2 regions of the Peribacillus sp. FSL P2-0133 genome follow, and region 1 is predicted to be linked to the other one. Evidence: a T-box and tRNA genes for the amino acid it is inferred to sense, from the RefSeq annotation. Region 1 holds a T-box; the other holds one or more tRNA genes.
What was found. The T-box of region 1 lies ahead of leuS (leucine--tRNA ligase). A T-box ahead of a tRNA ligase gene usually reads a tRNA of that ligase, here a tRNA-Leu.

Region 1 (7,733 bases):
GCTTTGTCTTTTGCTGAGGCATATAATGCGGACCCTGCTTTTTTCTTGCTGATTTTAATGGAGAAGTTCCCCTTTTTATCAGCGGTTGCCGTTCCGACGTTTTTATTGTTGTATTTCACGGTAACGGTTGAACCGATTTCCGCTTTACCAGTTACTGAAGTAGCTTTATCGCTTACTTCATTCACTTTCGGTGCATCTGGGGCTGTTTTATCGAGAACAGTCACGGTTGCCGCCTTGCTTTCACGTTTTGCTAAGTCTGTAGCTGTGACTGAAAGTTTTGTGCCAGCCTTTTGCTTGCTGATTTTCACTTTGAAATTCCCTTTGCTGTCCGTGTTACCTGAACCAATCACTTTTTTTGCGCTATTTTTGATCGTGATTTTCATGTCCGCTTGCGATTGACCCGTTACATACGTATCTTTGTCACTCAAAGCTTTAACAGTTGGTTTGTTAGGGGTTGCACCCTTATTCACGTATACTTTGATTGAAGATACTGCTAGTTTGGAAGAATCAGAGATATTCACAGTAAGCAGCTGCGCAGCTTTTTGGACCGGAATACTAACGGTAAACGTTCCATTAGCTGCCGCCGTTCCTTTACCGAGCGTTTTGTTTCCGCTTTTCACTTCGATTACTGAACCTTTTTTAGCTGAACCAGTCAGTTTTGTTTGCGTATCCATCACAAGATTGACTTTAGCTTGTAAATCCACGGCGCTAAGAGCACTGTACGCATTAAGCCTTCCATATCCAGATACTAAATCTTTTCCGACAGGCAGTTCTTCTTCCGGGATTATGATTTCTCCATCTTCTGGTTGATAGTCCTCATAAGGGTCTACATTATCTTCTTCTTCAAAAGCGACATATTCCGATGTCTCATGAAGGATTTCCCTTACTTCATTCACTTTCAACCCAGGGTTTCCGGATAATAACAGAGCTGTAGCTGCCGCAACATGGGGAGTTGCCATTGATGTACCATCCATATAGGTAACATTCCCATTAGGCACAAGGCTCGGGATGCCTGTCCCTGGAGCGACCATGTCCAATTTCGATCCATAATTGGAATAATCGGATACTAAATCAAGAGCATTGGTTGCACCGACGGATATGGCGTATTTAGATGATGCAGGATAAGAAAGACCATCCATCCCATCATTACCGCTTGCTACGACAACCATTACATTCTTGGCAGCGGCATGTTTCAAGGCATATTCAATCGTCCTGCTATATTCTCCGCCCAAGCTAAGGTTTATGACCTTTGCACCATGATCCACGGCATATTTAATGCCTAGTGCAATTTTCTCATTGTCTCCAAATCCTGAAGAGTCCAAGACCTTCACAGGCATGATTTTAGCTACTGGATTGATTCCTTGCATGGAATATCCATTATCCGCTTTGGCAGCGATGATTCCGGATACATGTGTACCATGGCCATTGTCATCGATTGCTTTTTCTTTCTTATCGATGAAGTTCTTACCTGACTCCATTTCAACGACACCCTGTAGATCTGCAAGTGAATCATCGACACCTGTGTCGATGACCGCTACCAATGTATCTTTTAAATTACGTTTCTTAATAAGGTTCTGCAGTTTTTCGTTATCGATGTCCGCTCCCTTTATGCCTTCTTCCCCACCGGCATTATCTAAAGACCATTGATACGGTGATTGTATGTCGGCAGAAAATGCTTTGTACGTTTTTACCGGTTCGATATATTCCACTTCTGGAAGTTTTTCGATACCGGATAGTGCTGCTGTGCTCATTTTAGCTTGGTTCTTTAACTCTACTACATACATATCATCATACAGAACCTCTTGTTGCTTAGGTGCCGATAATGTTCCATATCCTTTTCCACTTACCTTGGATTGGACAGCGCTTAATGACTTCCCTGGTTTAAGTTTGACGATATATTTGTTCTTTACATTTTTCGAAGCCGGAAGTTCGATTCCCGCTTTGCTTGCGATGTCGACGATTCTTTCACCTGCAAGCTTATCAAGATTGACTTTCTTTGCAATGGCTTCCATATCCTTTTTCAATCCGGCTGGAGCGACGTCTGTCGACTTTTTGAATAAGGCCTTAATTGCTTCTTGCTGCTTGTTGCTAATGACTGCCGTACTGCTTGCTCCATTTTCATTAAGATCCTCAATAAGGGGCTTAACCTCGACTAAGTGATTATAAACGGCTTCCCTTGCCGTTTTATTCCCGGCAAGATGAAGAGCCAGGAATGGCGAAGCTTTATAGTATAAAGAGGAAAGGGTACGTCCCTCAGGCGACTTCGTGAGAACCTCATCTCTAAACACGCGGAGTGTTTTCAACATGGATTCTCCCGTTTTCTTATCGTTTACACTCACTTCAACCGGGCATGATTCGAGATCCTCCCCTTCGTCCCCGGCAGATGGTGGCAATGTTACTGAATGCGCATTGATGGAGTATTCAGCTACATTTTCCGCATCCGGGATCGGATTTCCCTCATCATCCGTATCGCCGAAATATTCAACTTTAACATAATATGTGCCTTCCCAAGCATATGGGAAATCGATTACAGCTTTTTCATCAGGATAAGAAGAGACAATATAATTGCTCTCATCTTTTTCTGCTTTTTCTTTATCTTGATATACGGAGATATTCAAGATTTTGTCCGAATTGACTTCGAACTCAATATGGGAGAACTTTTGTATTTCTTCTGTTGTGGGACTGATTTGATACCATTGAACATCCGGTTTTTCAAACTTTCCGTCCAGAGTGTCCCCATTTTTGATCGTTTTTACATTTTCAATGGGTGTTGCAGGTGCAGCTTGAGAATTTAGCGGTACCATCAAGCTGAAAATCAGTGCAAAAATTAGTACACACGCCGTAATTCGACTCACATTCTTAAATTTCACGGTTTCCCCTCCAATAATTGGTTAAAAAATAACAGTACTATACCAAACTATCACACTGTAAAATTTTATCAACCAATTTTTTCCCTTTTTTATGTCAAATGCTTGATTTATTTGTCCATCAAGCCAAAAAATGATTCACATGTACCAATTAAGCAAGATATTTGAGTTCCGATGGTCATCTCATGACGATAGTCGTTGCCAACATCTGATAGATTCAAATCGGTGGAAATCCTAACATGACCTATTTCCTAATGGCCGGCCAATGACTGCGAAAAAAAAGCTGCCCCAGCAGTTAAAATATGCGGGACAGCTTGCAATCATTTTTATTTAGTTTGCGACGATATTGACTAATTTGCCTGGTACGGCAATCACTTTACGAATGGTTTTCCCATCGATTTGTTCTTTGATGGAATCATCACCCATCGCGATTTCTTCCAGTTTTTCTTTCGTAGTGTCAGTCGGCACCATTAATTTCGCTTTGACTTTTCCGTTGATTTGGATGACGATTTCGACTTCGTTATCCACTAACTTCGCTTCGTCGAAAGCCGGCCATGTTCCGTATGTGATGCTTTCGGAATGGTCCAGTTTAGACCAAATTTCCTCGGCGATGTGCGGTGCAACTGGTGCAAGCAGTTTTACGAAGCCTTCGACATATACTTTAGGAAGCGAATCCGCTTTATAAGCATCATTAATGAATACCATCAATTGTGAAATCGCCGTATTGAATTTCAATTCCTCATAGTTCTCGGTCACTTTTTTAACCGTTTGATGATAGACTTTTTCGAGCTTGCCCGTGTCATCCGTCTCTGTCATCTTATCTGTGATCGTACCGTCATCGTTGACCAATAAACGCCAGATACGGTCAAGGAATCTGCGAGAACCGTCCAATCCGTTTGTGGACCAGGCAATCGAAGCATCCAATGGCCCCATGAACATTTCGTACATGCGAAGTGTATCGGCACCATGGCTTTCAACGATATCATCCGGGTTCACGACATTCCCTTTGGATTTACTCATTTTTTCATTATTCTCGCCAAGGATCATTCCTTGGTTGAATAGGTTTTGGAATGGTTCCTTCGTTGGCACGACACCGATATCATACAGGAATTTATGCCAGAAACGAGCGTAAAGCAAGTGAAGCACCGCATGCTCGGCGCCGCCGATATAAATGTCGACCGGCATCCATTCTTTTAATTTTTCAGGATCTGCAAGTGCTTCCTTGTTGTCCGGATCGATATAACGTAGGAAGTACCAGCTGCTGCCTGCCCACTGTGGCATCGTGTTTGTCTCACGGCGCCCTTTTCGTCCGTTTTCATCCGTTACATTCACCCATTCCGATATGTTCGCAAGTGGTGATTCGCCTGTACCTGAAGGCTTGATGTCCGTAGCTTTCGGTAAAATCAGCGGAAGATCTTCTTCCTTCACTGGAGACATCGTGCCGTCTTCCCAATGGATGATTGGAATCGGTTCACCCCAGTAACGCTGACGGCTGAATAACCAATCGCGAAGGCGGTATGTTATTTTCTTCGTTCCGATTTCTTTTTCTTCCAGCCATTTGATCATGGTCGTAATGGCTTCTTCTTTATTCAATCCATCAAGGAATTCCGAATTCACATGAAGTCCATCGCCTGTATATGCTTCACTTGTAACGTCTCCGCCAGCTACGACTTCCTTGATTGGCAAGTCGAACTTGACTGCAAATTCATAATCACGCTCATCATGGGCAGGAACGGCCATGATTGCTCCTGTTCCGTAGCTGATCAACACGTAATCGGCAATCCAGATCGGCATTTTTTCGCCGTTTACCGGGTTAATGGCATAAGCCCCCGTGAACACGCCTGATTTATCCTTTGCCAAGTCTGTTCTTTCCAAGTCGCTTTTATGTTTCACTTCATCTAAATAGGCTTCAACTGCCGCCCTTTGATCAGCCGTCGTAATTTTATCGACAAACTGATGTTCAGGTGCCAATACGGCATATGTTGCACCGAATAACGTATCCGGACGAGTCGTGAACACCGTGAATGATTCATCGAAGCCATCGATATTGAATGTAACCTCCGCTCCCTCAGAACGGCCAATCCAGTTACGCTGCATATCCTTGATGTTTTCCGGCCAATCCACATCATTCAGATCATCGATTAAGCGGTCCGCATACGCCGTGATACGAAGCATCCACTGTTTCATCGGACGGCGCTCGACCGGATGGCCCCCACGTTCACTTTTCCCATCGATGACTTCTTCGTTAGCCAATACCGTGCCAAGTGCCGGACACCAGTTAACGGCCACTTCATCAATATATGCAAGGCCCTTTTCATATAATTTCAAGAAGATCCATTGCGTCCATTTGTAATAGTCGGGATCTGTCGTGTTTATTTCGCGATCCCAGTCATAAGAAAAACCAAGGGCTTTGATTTGGCGGCGGAACGTGTTGATGTTGTGCTCCGTGAATTCAGCCGGATCATTTCCCGTATCGATCGCATATTGCTCTGCAGGAAGTCCAAAAGCGTCCCAGCCGATCGGGTGCAATACATTATACCCCTGCGCCCGTTTCATCCGTGCCAGGATATCGCTTGCCGTATAACCTTCCGGGTGCCCTACATGAAGACCGGCCCCTGAAGGATACGGGAACATATCCAGGGCGTAGAATTTGCGTTTGCCGCTTTCTTCACCCGTTTTGAATGTCTTATTGCCTTCCCAATACTTTTGCCATTTCGTTTCTATGCTTCTATGGTCAAAACTCATATGATTTCCTCCTAATTTCCGTATAAAAAACAATAAAAAACCCCTCATCCCAAAATAGGGACGAGAGGATTATGTATATCTTCCCGCGGTACCACCCACATTGGCGATAGCTAAAATCCGCCCAGCTTAAAACATCCGTAACATGGATTGAAACGCCAGGCATTACTTTTCACCTTCACACCCGGGACTCCAAGGCGAGTTCACGACCATCCCAGGTTGACTTGCACCACCCGTCAACTCTCTTTACTGGTTTAAACCGCTACTATTCCTCATCATAGTCTTTATGAGAATATTGCATTTTATTTCATTCTAGTCAATTTCACCGATAATTGCAATAGCCGTACATAAACATTATCGACAGGTTTTTCATTATATATGCGAATTCAAGAAAAATTGTGCAAAAAAAGGGAGCTATTCATTCATAGCTCCCTTGCTTCCCTTTAATGTCGCAGTAAAATCATTTCATTCCTCAATTCATTCAACTGCTGCTGCATCCGAGTAAGCATATCCCGTTGTTGGGCATTAGCGCTGTTGTATAATCGTTCCATATCCGTCAATGCCTCTTCGATATACCTCTGCGAATTTTGAAATTGTTCATCATCATAATGCTCCTGCCGTGAGGCTTCGTTAAATTCATACTCTGCAAAATGGAGAGCTCCTTCACATTGCTCTAAAAAATGATCGACGGATTGTCTGGTTGCCATTACAAACCCTCTCCTTCGCGTCTCATTTGGATGATTCGGAATCATCTTCATTAGTTTGAGCAATTAACGAGTGGATTATCATTTTTTTTGAGCAATCATCCTTTATCCCAAAACTTTTCCCCTTGATGTGAAATGAACCGCTCGATCCATTCGGCAAAGCCCATATGGAGTTTCTCGCCTTCTTCAAAATCATCGATATGGCCTTTTACCATTAAATACTCCTTATCGCCTTTAGCGACGGCTTCCCCATCGATGACGATATTATCTTGATAAATGCAGGCCACTTTATAGCATCCCTCGTAGGAATTTTCATATGTGTAATTAATAATATCATCCAGACTGTATAAATCATTTTCCCCACCCGATTCCACATTATCGAACAGACGGCATCCATTGGTTATTTTTAAAAACTCCTTATAATCCTCGGGCAGAAGCAGTCCGGTTTTCTTTTCAAAGGAATGAATTTGTTCATCCGAAGCAGGTGAATTGAAGGTGCAAGTGGCTTTGTATATGAACCCATCTTCATTTACTTCGATCACCTGATTATTTTCGGCTAATTTCTTTTTCATTTGATTAATTGCTTCTTCAACTTGACCGGTCATGTCCATCAGCTCCCGATTGGATATAGTCATTCAAAGATATACTGGAAATAGCAGCAAAATGTTTAGCCTTCAAGTATACAGTATACGCTTATTTTTCAAAAAAAGACCTAGCTGCGAGAATGTTGTATAATATATGTTGCGCTTTATTTTATTTAGGAGGTTGCTGATTTGAATCAAGCAAACCCGTTTATATATGCAACGGATAACAAACGATATCATACATGGAATTACCACCTGAGGGAACATTTTGGACATAAGGTCTTTAAAGTTGCCCTGGATGGCGGTTTTGACTGTCCGAACCGTGATGGCACCGTCGCACATGGCGGCTGTACCTTCTGCAGTGCCTCAGGCTCTGGTGACTTTGCGGGCAACAGGGTTGAACCCCTCGACGTCCAGTTTAAGAAGATCAGCGAACGGATGCATCATAAATGGAAAGATGGAAAATATATGGCCTATTTCCAAGCGTTCACGAATACGCATGCACCCGTGGCAGAGCTTCGCGAGAAATATGAAAGTGTATTGACCCAGGAAGGTGTCGTCGGACTCTCGATCGCGACACGCCCGGATTGCCTTCCAGATGATGTAGTCGAGTATTTAGCGGAATTGAACGAACGCACCTACCTTTGGGTGGAGCTTGGTCTCCAGACGGTTCATGAAAAGACCGCAACGATGATCAACCGTGCCCATGACTTCGATTGCTACAAAGAAGGCGTCGATAAACTGCGCAAACACGGCATCCGCATATGCTCCCATATCATCAATGGCCTTCCTCAGGAAGATTACGGCATGATGATGGAAACAGCCCGTGAAGTTGC
Region 2 (7,733 bases), 730 kb from region 1:
GGTCACTAGGGAGTATTTAGCCTTGGGAGATGGTCCTCCCTGCTTCCGACGGGATTTCTCGTGTCCCGCCGTACTCAGGATCCACTCAGGAGGGAACGAAGTTTCAACTACAGGGTTTTTACCTTCTTCGACGGACCTTTCCAGATCACTTCATTTACCCCGTTCCTTTGTAACTCCATGTTGAGTGTCCTACAACCCCAAGAGGCAAGCCTCTTGGTTTGGGCTAATTCCGTTTCGCTCGCCGCTACTCAGGAAATCGCGTTTGCTTTCTCTTCCTCCGGGTACTTAGATGTTTCAGTTCCCCGGGTCTGCCTTCAGTACCCTATGTATTCAGGTAAAGATACTGTTCCATTACGAACAGTGGGTTTCCCCATTCGGAAATCTCCGGATCAAAGCTTACTTACAGCTCCCCGAAGCATATCGGTGTTAGTCCCGTCCTTCATCGGCTCCTAGTGCCAAGGCATCCACCGTGCGCCCTTTCTAACTTAACCGTTAAAAAAGTCTTACAGATGCTTTGAAAAAAATTAATTGCCTTCTATCTATTATCTAGTTTTCAAGGAACAAAGCAGAAAGAATCCATCACATCGTGATGCTTCTCTTTCCTATTTGAATGAATTACTCATTCAAAACTGAACAAAACAAAAGCGCTCTCGTAATTATCCTTAGAAAGGAGGTGATCCAGCCGCACCTTCCGATACGGCTACCTTGTTACGACTTCACCCCAATCATCTGTCCCACCTTAGGCGGCTGGCTCCATAAAGGTTACCTCACCGACTTCGGGTGTTACAAACTCTCGTGGTGTGACGGGCGGTGTGTACAAGGCCCGGGAACGTATTCACCGCGGCATGCTGATCCGCGATTACTAGCGATTCCGGCTTCATGCAGGCGAGTTGCAGCCTGCAATCCGAACTGAGAATGGCTTTATGGGATTCGCTTACCTTCGCAGGTTTGCAGCCCTTTGTACCATCCATTGTAGCACGTGTGTAGCCCAGGTCATAAGGGGCATGATGATTTGACGTCATCCCCACCTTCCTCCGGTTTGTCACCGGCAGTCACCTTAGAGTGCCCAACTGAATGCTGGCAACTAAGATCAAGGGTTGCGCTCGTTGCGGGACTTAACCCAACATCTCACGACACGAGCTGACGACAACCATGCACCACCTGTCACTCTGTCCCCCGAAGGGGAAAGCCCTATCTCTAGGGTTGTCAGAGGATGTCAAGACCTGGTAAGGTTCTTCGCGTTGCTTCGAATTAAACCACATGCTCCACCGCTTGTGCGGGCCCCCGTCAATTCCTTTGAGTTTCAGCCTTGCGGCCGTACTCCCCAGGCGGAGTGCTTAATGCGTTAGCTGCAGCACTAAAGGGCGGAAACCCTCTAACACTTAGCACTCATCGTTTACGGCGTGGACTACCAGGGTATCTAATCCTGTTTGCTCCCCACGCTTTCGCGCCTCAGTGTCAGTTACAGACCAGAAAGTCGCCTTCGCCACTGGTGTTCCTCCAAATCTCTACGCATTTCACCGCTACACTTGGAATTCCACTTTCCTCTTCTGCACTCAAGTTCCCCAGTTTCCAATGACCCTCCACGGTTGAGCCGTGGGCTTTCACATCAGACTTAAGGAACCACCTGCGCGCGCTTTACGCCCAATAATTCCGGACAACGCTTGCCACCTACGTATTACCGCGGCTGCTGGCACGTAGTTAGCCGTGGCTTTCTGGTTAGGTACCGTCAAGGTACCAGCAGTTACTCTGGTACTTGTTCTTCCCTAACAACAGAACTTTACGACCCGAAGGCCTTCTTCGTTCACGCGGCGTTGCTCCGTCAGACTTTCGTCCATTGCGGAAGATTCCCTACTGCTGCCTCCCGTAGGAGTCTGGGCCGTGTCTCAGTCCCAGTGTGGCCGATCACCCTCTCAGGTCGGCTACGCATCGTCGCCTTGGTGAGCCATTACCTCACCAACTAGCTAATGCGCCGCGGGCCCATCTATAAGTGACAGCGTAAACCGTCTTTCCATCTTCTCTCATGCGAGAAAAGAACGTATCCGGTATTAGCTCCGGTTTCCCGAAGTTATCCCAGTCTTATAGGCAGGTTGCCCACGTGTTACTCACCCGTCCGCCGCTAATCTCAGGGAGCAAGCTCCCATCGATTCGCTCGACTTGCATGTATTAGGCACGCCGCCAGCGTTCGTCCTGAGCCAGGATCAAACTCTCCGAAGAAATGTTTGACTTGCTCATTTGCTTTTTTGATAGTGTGTGCTCACTTAAAATTTAACGTTGGCGCTTTGTTTTGTTCAGTTTTCAAAGAGCAATTTGACTCTTCTTAAAGAATCAACTTTCTTATCATATCAAAGCCAAATGGGCTTGTCAAGTTTTTTTGGTGGAGCCTAGCGGGATCGAACCGCTGACCTCCTGCGTGCAAGGCAGGCGCTCTCCCAGCTGAGCTAAGGCCCCAAAAAAATCATGGTCGGGAAGACAGGATTCGAACCTGCGACCCCTTGGTCCCAAACCAAGTGCTCTACCAAGCTGAGCTACTTCCCGAAAAAATATGGTGCGCCCGGCGGGAGTCGAACCTACAACCTTCTGATTCGTAGTCAGATGCTCTATCCAATTGAGCTACGGGCGCATATTAAGATGAAAGATGGTGCCGAGGACCGGAATCGAACCGGTACGGTAGTCACCTACCGCAGGATTTTAAGTCCTGTGCGTCTGCCAGTTCCGCCACCCCGGCATAAATAAATAGTGGAGCGGAAGACGGGATTCGAACCCGCGACCCCAACCTTGGCAAGGTTGTATTCTACCACTGAACTACTTCCGCGAACATGCGGGTGAAGGGACTTGAACCCCCACGCCTTGCGGCGCCAGATCCTAAGTCTGGTGCGTCTGCCAATTCCGCCACACCCGCATAATAAAATGGTGAGCCATGAAGGATTCGAACCTTCGACCCTCTGATTAAAAGTCAGATGCTCTACCAACTGAGCTAATGGCTCATATATACTATTTATATATGCTATATCAAGCTTGTATGAAAATGGTGCCGGCAAGAGGACTTGAACCCCCAACCTACTGATTACAAGTCAGTTGCTCTACCAGTTGAGCTACACCGGCAAGTGTAAAAATGGTGGAGGATGACGGGATCGAACCGCCGACCCTCTGCTTGTAAGGCAGATGCTCTCCCAGCTGAGCTAATCCTCCATATATAACTGCTTGGCGGCGTCCTACTCTCACAGGGGGAAACCCCCAACTACCATCGGCGCTGAAGAGCTTAACTGCCGTGTTCGGAATGGGAACGGGTGTGACCTCTTCGCTATCGCCACCAAACATAAAAGGAACGTTGTTCCTTCAAAACTAGATAATAAGAAGGTATTTCATTTTTTAAAAAGCGTTGGTTAAGTCCTCGATCTATTAGTATCAGTCAGCTCCACATGTCGCCACGCTTCCACCTCTGACCTATCAACCTGATCATCTTTCAGGGATCTTACTAGCTTGCGCCATGGGAAATCTCATCTTGAGGGGGGCTTCATGCTTAGATGCTTTCAGCACTTATCCCGTCCGCACGTAGCTACCCAGCTATGCCTTTGGCAAGACAACTGGTACACCAGCGGTGCGTCCATCCCGGTCCTCTCGTACTAAGGACAGCTCCTCTCAAATTTCCTGCGCCCGCGACGGATAGGGACCGAACTGTCTCACGACGTTCTGAACCCAGCTCGCGTACCGCTTTAATGGGCGAACAGCCCAACCCTTGGGACCGACTACAGCCCCAGGATGCGATGAGCCGACATCGAGGTGCCAAACCTCCCCGTCGATGTGGACTCTTGGGGGAGATAAGCCTGTTATCCCCGGGGTAGCTTTTATCCGTTGAGCGATGGCCCTTCCATGCGGAACCACCGGATCACTAAGCCCGACTTTCGTCCCTGCTCGACTTGTAGGTCTCGCAGTCAAGCTCCCTTGTGCCTTTACACTCTACGAATGATTTCCAACCATTCTGAGGGAACCTTTGGGCGCCTCCGTTACTCTTTAGGAGGCGACCGCCCCAGTCAAACTGCCCACCTGACACTGTCTCCCACCCCGATAAGGGGCGCGGGTTAGAATTTCAATACAGCCAGGGTAGTATCCCACCAACGCCTCCACCGAAGCTAGCGCTCCGGCTTCTCAGGCTCCTACCTATCCTGTACAAGCTGTACCAAAATTCAATATCAGGCTGCAGTAAAGCTCCACGGGGTCTTTCCGTCCTGTCGCGGGTAACCTGCATCTTCACAGGTACTATAATTTCACCGAGTCTCTCGTTGAGACAGTGCCCAGATCGTTACACCTTTCGTGCGGGTCGGAACTTACCCGACAAGGAATTTCGCTACCTTAGGACCGTTATAGTTACGGCCGCCGTTTACTGGGGCTTCGGTTCAAAGCTTCGCTTGCGCTAACCTCTCCCCTTAACCTTCCAGCACCGGGCAGGTGTCAGCCCCTATACTTCGCCTTGCGGCTTCGCAGAGACCTGTGTTTTTGCTAAACAGTCGCCTGGGCCTATTCACTGCGGCTTTTCTGGGCTATTCACCCTAAAAAGCACCCCTTCTCCCGAAGTTACGGGGTCATTTTGCCGAGTTCCTTAACGAGAGTTCTCTCGCACACCTTAGGATTCTCTCCTCGCCTACCTGTGTCGGTTTGCGGTACGGGCACCTTACATCTCACTAGAGGCTTTTCTTGGCAGCGTGGAATCAGGAACTTCGGTACTATATTTCCCTCGCCATCACAGCTCCGCCTTAATGGAAACGGGATTTGCCTCGTTTCCGGCCTAACTGCTTGGACGCGCATATCCAACAGCGCGCTTACCCTATCCTTCTGCGTCCCCCCATCGTTCAAACGATGTATAGGTGGTACAGGAATATCAACCTGTTGTCCATCGCCTACGCCTTTCGGCCTCGGCTTAGGTCCCGACTAACCCTGAGCGGACGAGCCTTCCTCAGGAAACCTTAGGCATTCGGTGGAAGGGATTCTCACCCTTCTTTCGCTACTCATACCGGCATTCTCACTTCTAAGCGCTCCACCAGTCCTTCCGGTCTGACTTCAACGCCCTTAGAACGCTCTCCTACCATCGACACCTAATGGTGTCAATCCACAGCTTCGGTGATACGTTTAGCCCCGGTACATTTTCGGCGCGGAGTCACTCGACCAGTGAGCTATTACGCACTCTTTAAATGGTGGCTGCTTCTAAGCCAACATCCTGGTTGTCTAAGCAACTCCACATCCTTTTCCACTTAACGTATACTTTGGGACCTTAGCTGGTGGTCTGGGCTGTTTCCCTTTCGACTACGGATCTTATCACTCGCAGTCTGACTCCCAAGAATAAGTATTTGGCATTCGGAGTTTGACTGAATTCGGTAACCCGTTGGGGGCCCCTAGTCCAATCAGTGCTCTACCTCCAATACTCTCATCTTGAGGCTAGCCCTAAAGCTATTTCGGAGAGAACCAGCTATCTCCAGGTTCGATTGGAATTTCTCCGCTACCCACACCTCATCCCCGCACTTTTCAACGTGCGTGGGTTCGGGCCTCCATTCAGTGTTACCTGAACTTCACCCTGGACATGGGTAGATCACCTGGTTTCGGGTCTACGACCTCATACTCATTCGCCCTATTCAGACTCGCTTTCGCTGCGGCTCCGTCTCATCAACTTAACCTCGCATGAAATCGTAACTCGCCGGTTCATTCTACAAAAGGCACGCCATTACCCATTAACGGGCTTTGACTACTTGTAGGCACACGGTTTCAGGATCTATTTCACTCCCCTTCCGGGGTGCTTTTCACCTTTCCCTCACGGTACTGGTTCACTATCGGTCACTAGGGAGTATTTAGCCTTGGGAGATGGTCCTCCCTGCTTCCGACGGGATTTCTCGTGTCCCGCCGTACTCAGGATCCACTCAGGAGGGAACGAAGTTTCAACTACAGGGTTTTTACCTTCTTCGACGGACCTTTCCAGATCACTTCATTTACCCCGTTCCTTTGTAACTCCATGTTGAGTGTCCTACAACCCCAAGAGGCAAGCCTCTTGGTTTGGGCTAATTCCGTTTCGCTCGCCGCTACTCAGGAAATCGCGTTTGCTTTCTCTTCCTCCGGGTACTTAGATGTTTCAGTTCCCCGGGTCTGCCTTCAGTACCCTATGTATTCAGGTAAAGATACTGTTCCATTACGAACAGTGGGTTTCCCCATTCGGAAATCTCCGGATCAAAGCTTACTTACAGCTCCCCGAAGCATATCGGTGTTAGTCCCGTCCTTCATCGGCTCCTAGTGCCAAGGCATCCACCGTGCGCCCTTTCTAACTTAACCGTTAAAAAAGTCTTACAGATGCTTTGAAAAAAATTAATTGCCTTCTATCTATTATCTAGTTTTCAAGGAACAAAGCAGAAAGAATCCATCACATCGTGATGCTTCTCTTTCCTATTTGAATGAATTACTCATTCAAAACTGAACAAAACAAAAGCGCTCTCGTAATTATCCTTAGAAAGGAGGTGATCCAGCCGCACCTTCCGATACGGCTACCTTGTTACGACTTCACCCCAATCATCTGTCCCACCTTAGGCGGCTGGCTCCATAAAGGTTACCTCACCGACTTCGGGTGTTACAAACTCTCGTGGTGTGACGGGCGGTGTGTACAAGGCCCGGGAACGTATTCACCGCGGCATGCTGATCCGCGATTACTAGCGATTCCGGCTTCATGCAGGCGAGTTGCAGCCTGCAATCCGAACTGAGAATGGCTTTATGGGATTCGCTTACCTTCGCAGGTTTGCAGCCCTTTGTACCATCCATTGTAGCACGTGTGTAGCCCAGGTCATAAGGGGCATGATGATTTGACGTCATCCCCACCTTCCTCCGGTTTGTCACCGGCAGTCACCTTAGAGTGCCCAACTGAATGCTGGCAACTAAGATCAAGGGTTGCGCTCGTTGCGGGACTTAACCCAACATCTCACGACACGAGCTGACGACAACCATGCACCACCTGTCACTCTGTCCCCCGAAGGGGAAAGCCCTATCTCTAGGGTTGTCAGAGGATGTCAAGACCTGGTAAGGTTCTTCGCGTTGCTTCGAATTAAACCACATGCTCCACCGCTTGTGCGGGCCCCCGTCAATTCCTTTGAGTTTCAGCCTTGCGGCCGTACTCCCCAGGCGGAGTGCTTAATGCGTTAGCTGCAGCACTAAAGGGCGGAAACCCTCTAACACTTAGCACTCATCGTTTACGGCGTGGACTACCAGGGTATCTAATCCTGTTTGCTCCCCACGCTTTCGCGCCTCAGTGTCAGTTACAGACCAGAAAGTCGCCTTCGCCACTGGTGTTCCTCCAAATCTCTACGCATTTCACCGCTACACTTGGAATTCCACTTTCCTCTTCTGCACTCAAGTTCCCCAGTTTCCAATGACCCTCCACGGTTGAGCCGTGGGCTTTCACATCAGACTTAAGGAACCACCTGCGCGCGCTTTACGCCCAATAATTCCGGACAACGCTTGCCACCTACGTATTACCGCGGCTGCTGGCACGTAGTTAGCCGTGGCTTTCTGGTTAGGTACCGTCAAGGTACCAGCAGTTACTCTGGTACTTGTTCTTCCCTAACAACAGAACTTTACGACCCGAAGGCCTTCTTCGTTCACGCGGCGTTGCTCCGTCAGACTTTCGTCCATTGCGGAAGATTCCCTACTGCTGCCTCCCGTAGGAGTCTGGGCCGTGTCTCAGTCCCAGTGTGGCCGATCAC

Region 2: it encodes a tRNA-Leu, which carries the amino acid that the T-box ahead of leuS (leucine--tRNA ligase) is inferred to sense. The anticodon was not compared.

What each region holds. Positions count from the first base shown of each region.
Region 1 is NZ_CP150254.1:5,168,400-5,176,132, forward strand. It holds gene MKY17_RS24885 (Ig-like domain-containing protein) at 1-2,870, opposite strand, end outside; gene leuS (leucine--tRNA ligase) at 3,198-5,612, opposite strand; T-box leader at 5,666-5,897, opposite strand; gene MKY17_RS24895 (DUF2524 family protein) at 6,053-6,316, opposite strand; gene MKY17_RS24900 (SMI1/KNR4 family protein) at 6,412-6,918, opposite strand; gene MKY17_RS24905 (TIGR01212 family radical SAM protein) at 7,087-7,733, shown strand, end outside.
Region 2 is NZ_CP150254.1:91,342-99,074, reverse strand. It holds rRNA gene MKY17_RS00545 (23S ribosomal RNA) at 1-491, opposite strand, end outside; rRNA gene MKY17_RS00540 (16S ribosomal RNA) at 667-2,217, opposite strand; tRNA gene MKY17_RS00535 (tRNA-Ala) at 2,376-2,451, opposite strand; tRNA gene MKY17_RS00530 (tRNA-Pro) at 2,462-2,538, opposite strand; tRNA gene MKY17_RS00525 (tRNA-Arg) at 2,547-2,623, opposite strand; tRNA gene MKY17_RS00520 (tRNA-Leu) at 2,640-2,728, opposite strand; tRNA gene MKY17_RS00515 (tRNA-Gly) at 2,741-2,815, opposite strand; tRNA gene MKY17_RS00510 (tRNA-Leu) at 2,821-2,902, opposite strand; tRNA gene MKY17_RS00505 (tRNA-Lys) at 2,912-2,987, opposite strand; tRNA gene MKY17_RS00500 (tRNA-Thr) at 3,030-3,105, opposite strand; tRNA gene MKY17_RS00495 (tRNA-Val) at 3,117-3,192, opposite strand; rRNA gene rrf (5S ribosomal RNA) at 3,203-3,318, opposite strand; rRNA gene MKY17_RS00485 (23S ribosomal RNA) at 3,383-6,315, opposite strand; rRNA gene MKY17_RS00480 (16S ribosomal RNA) at 6,491-7,733, opposite strand, start outside.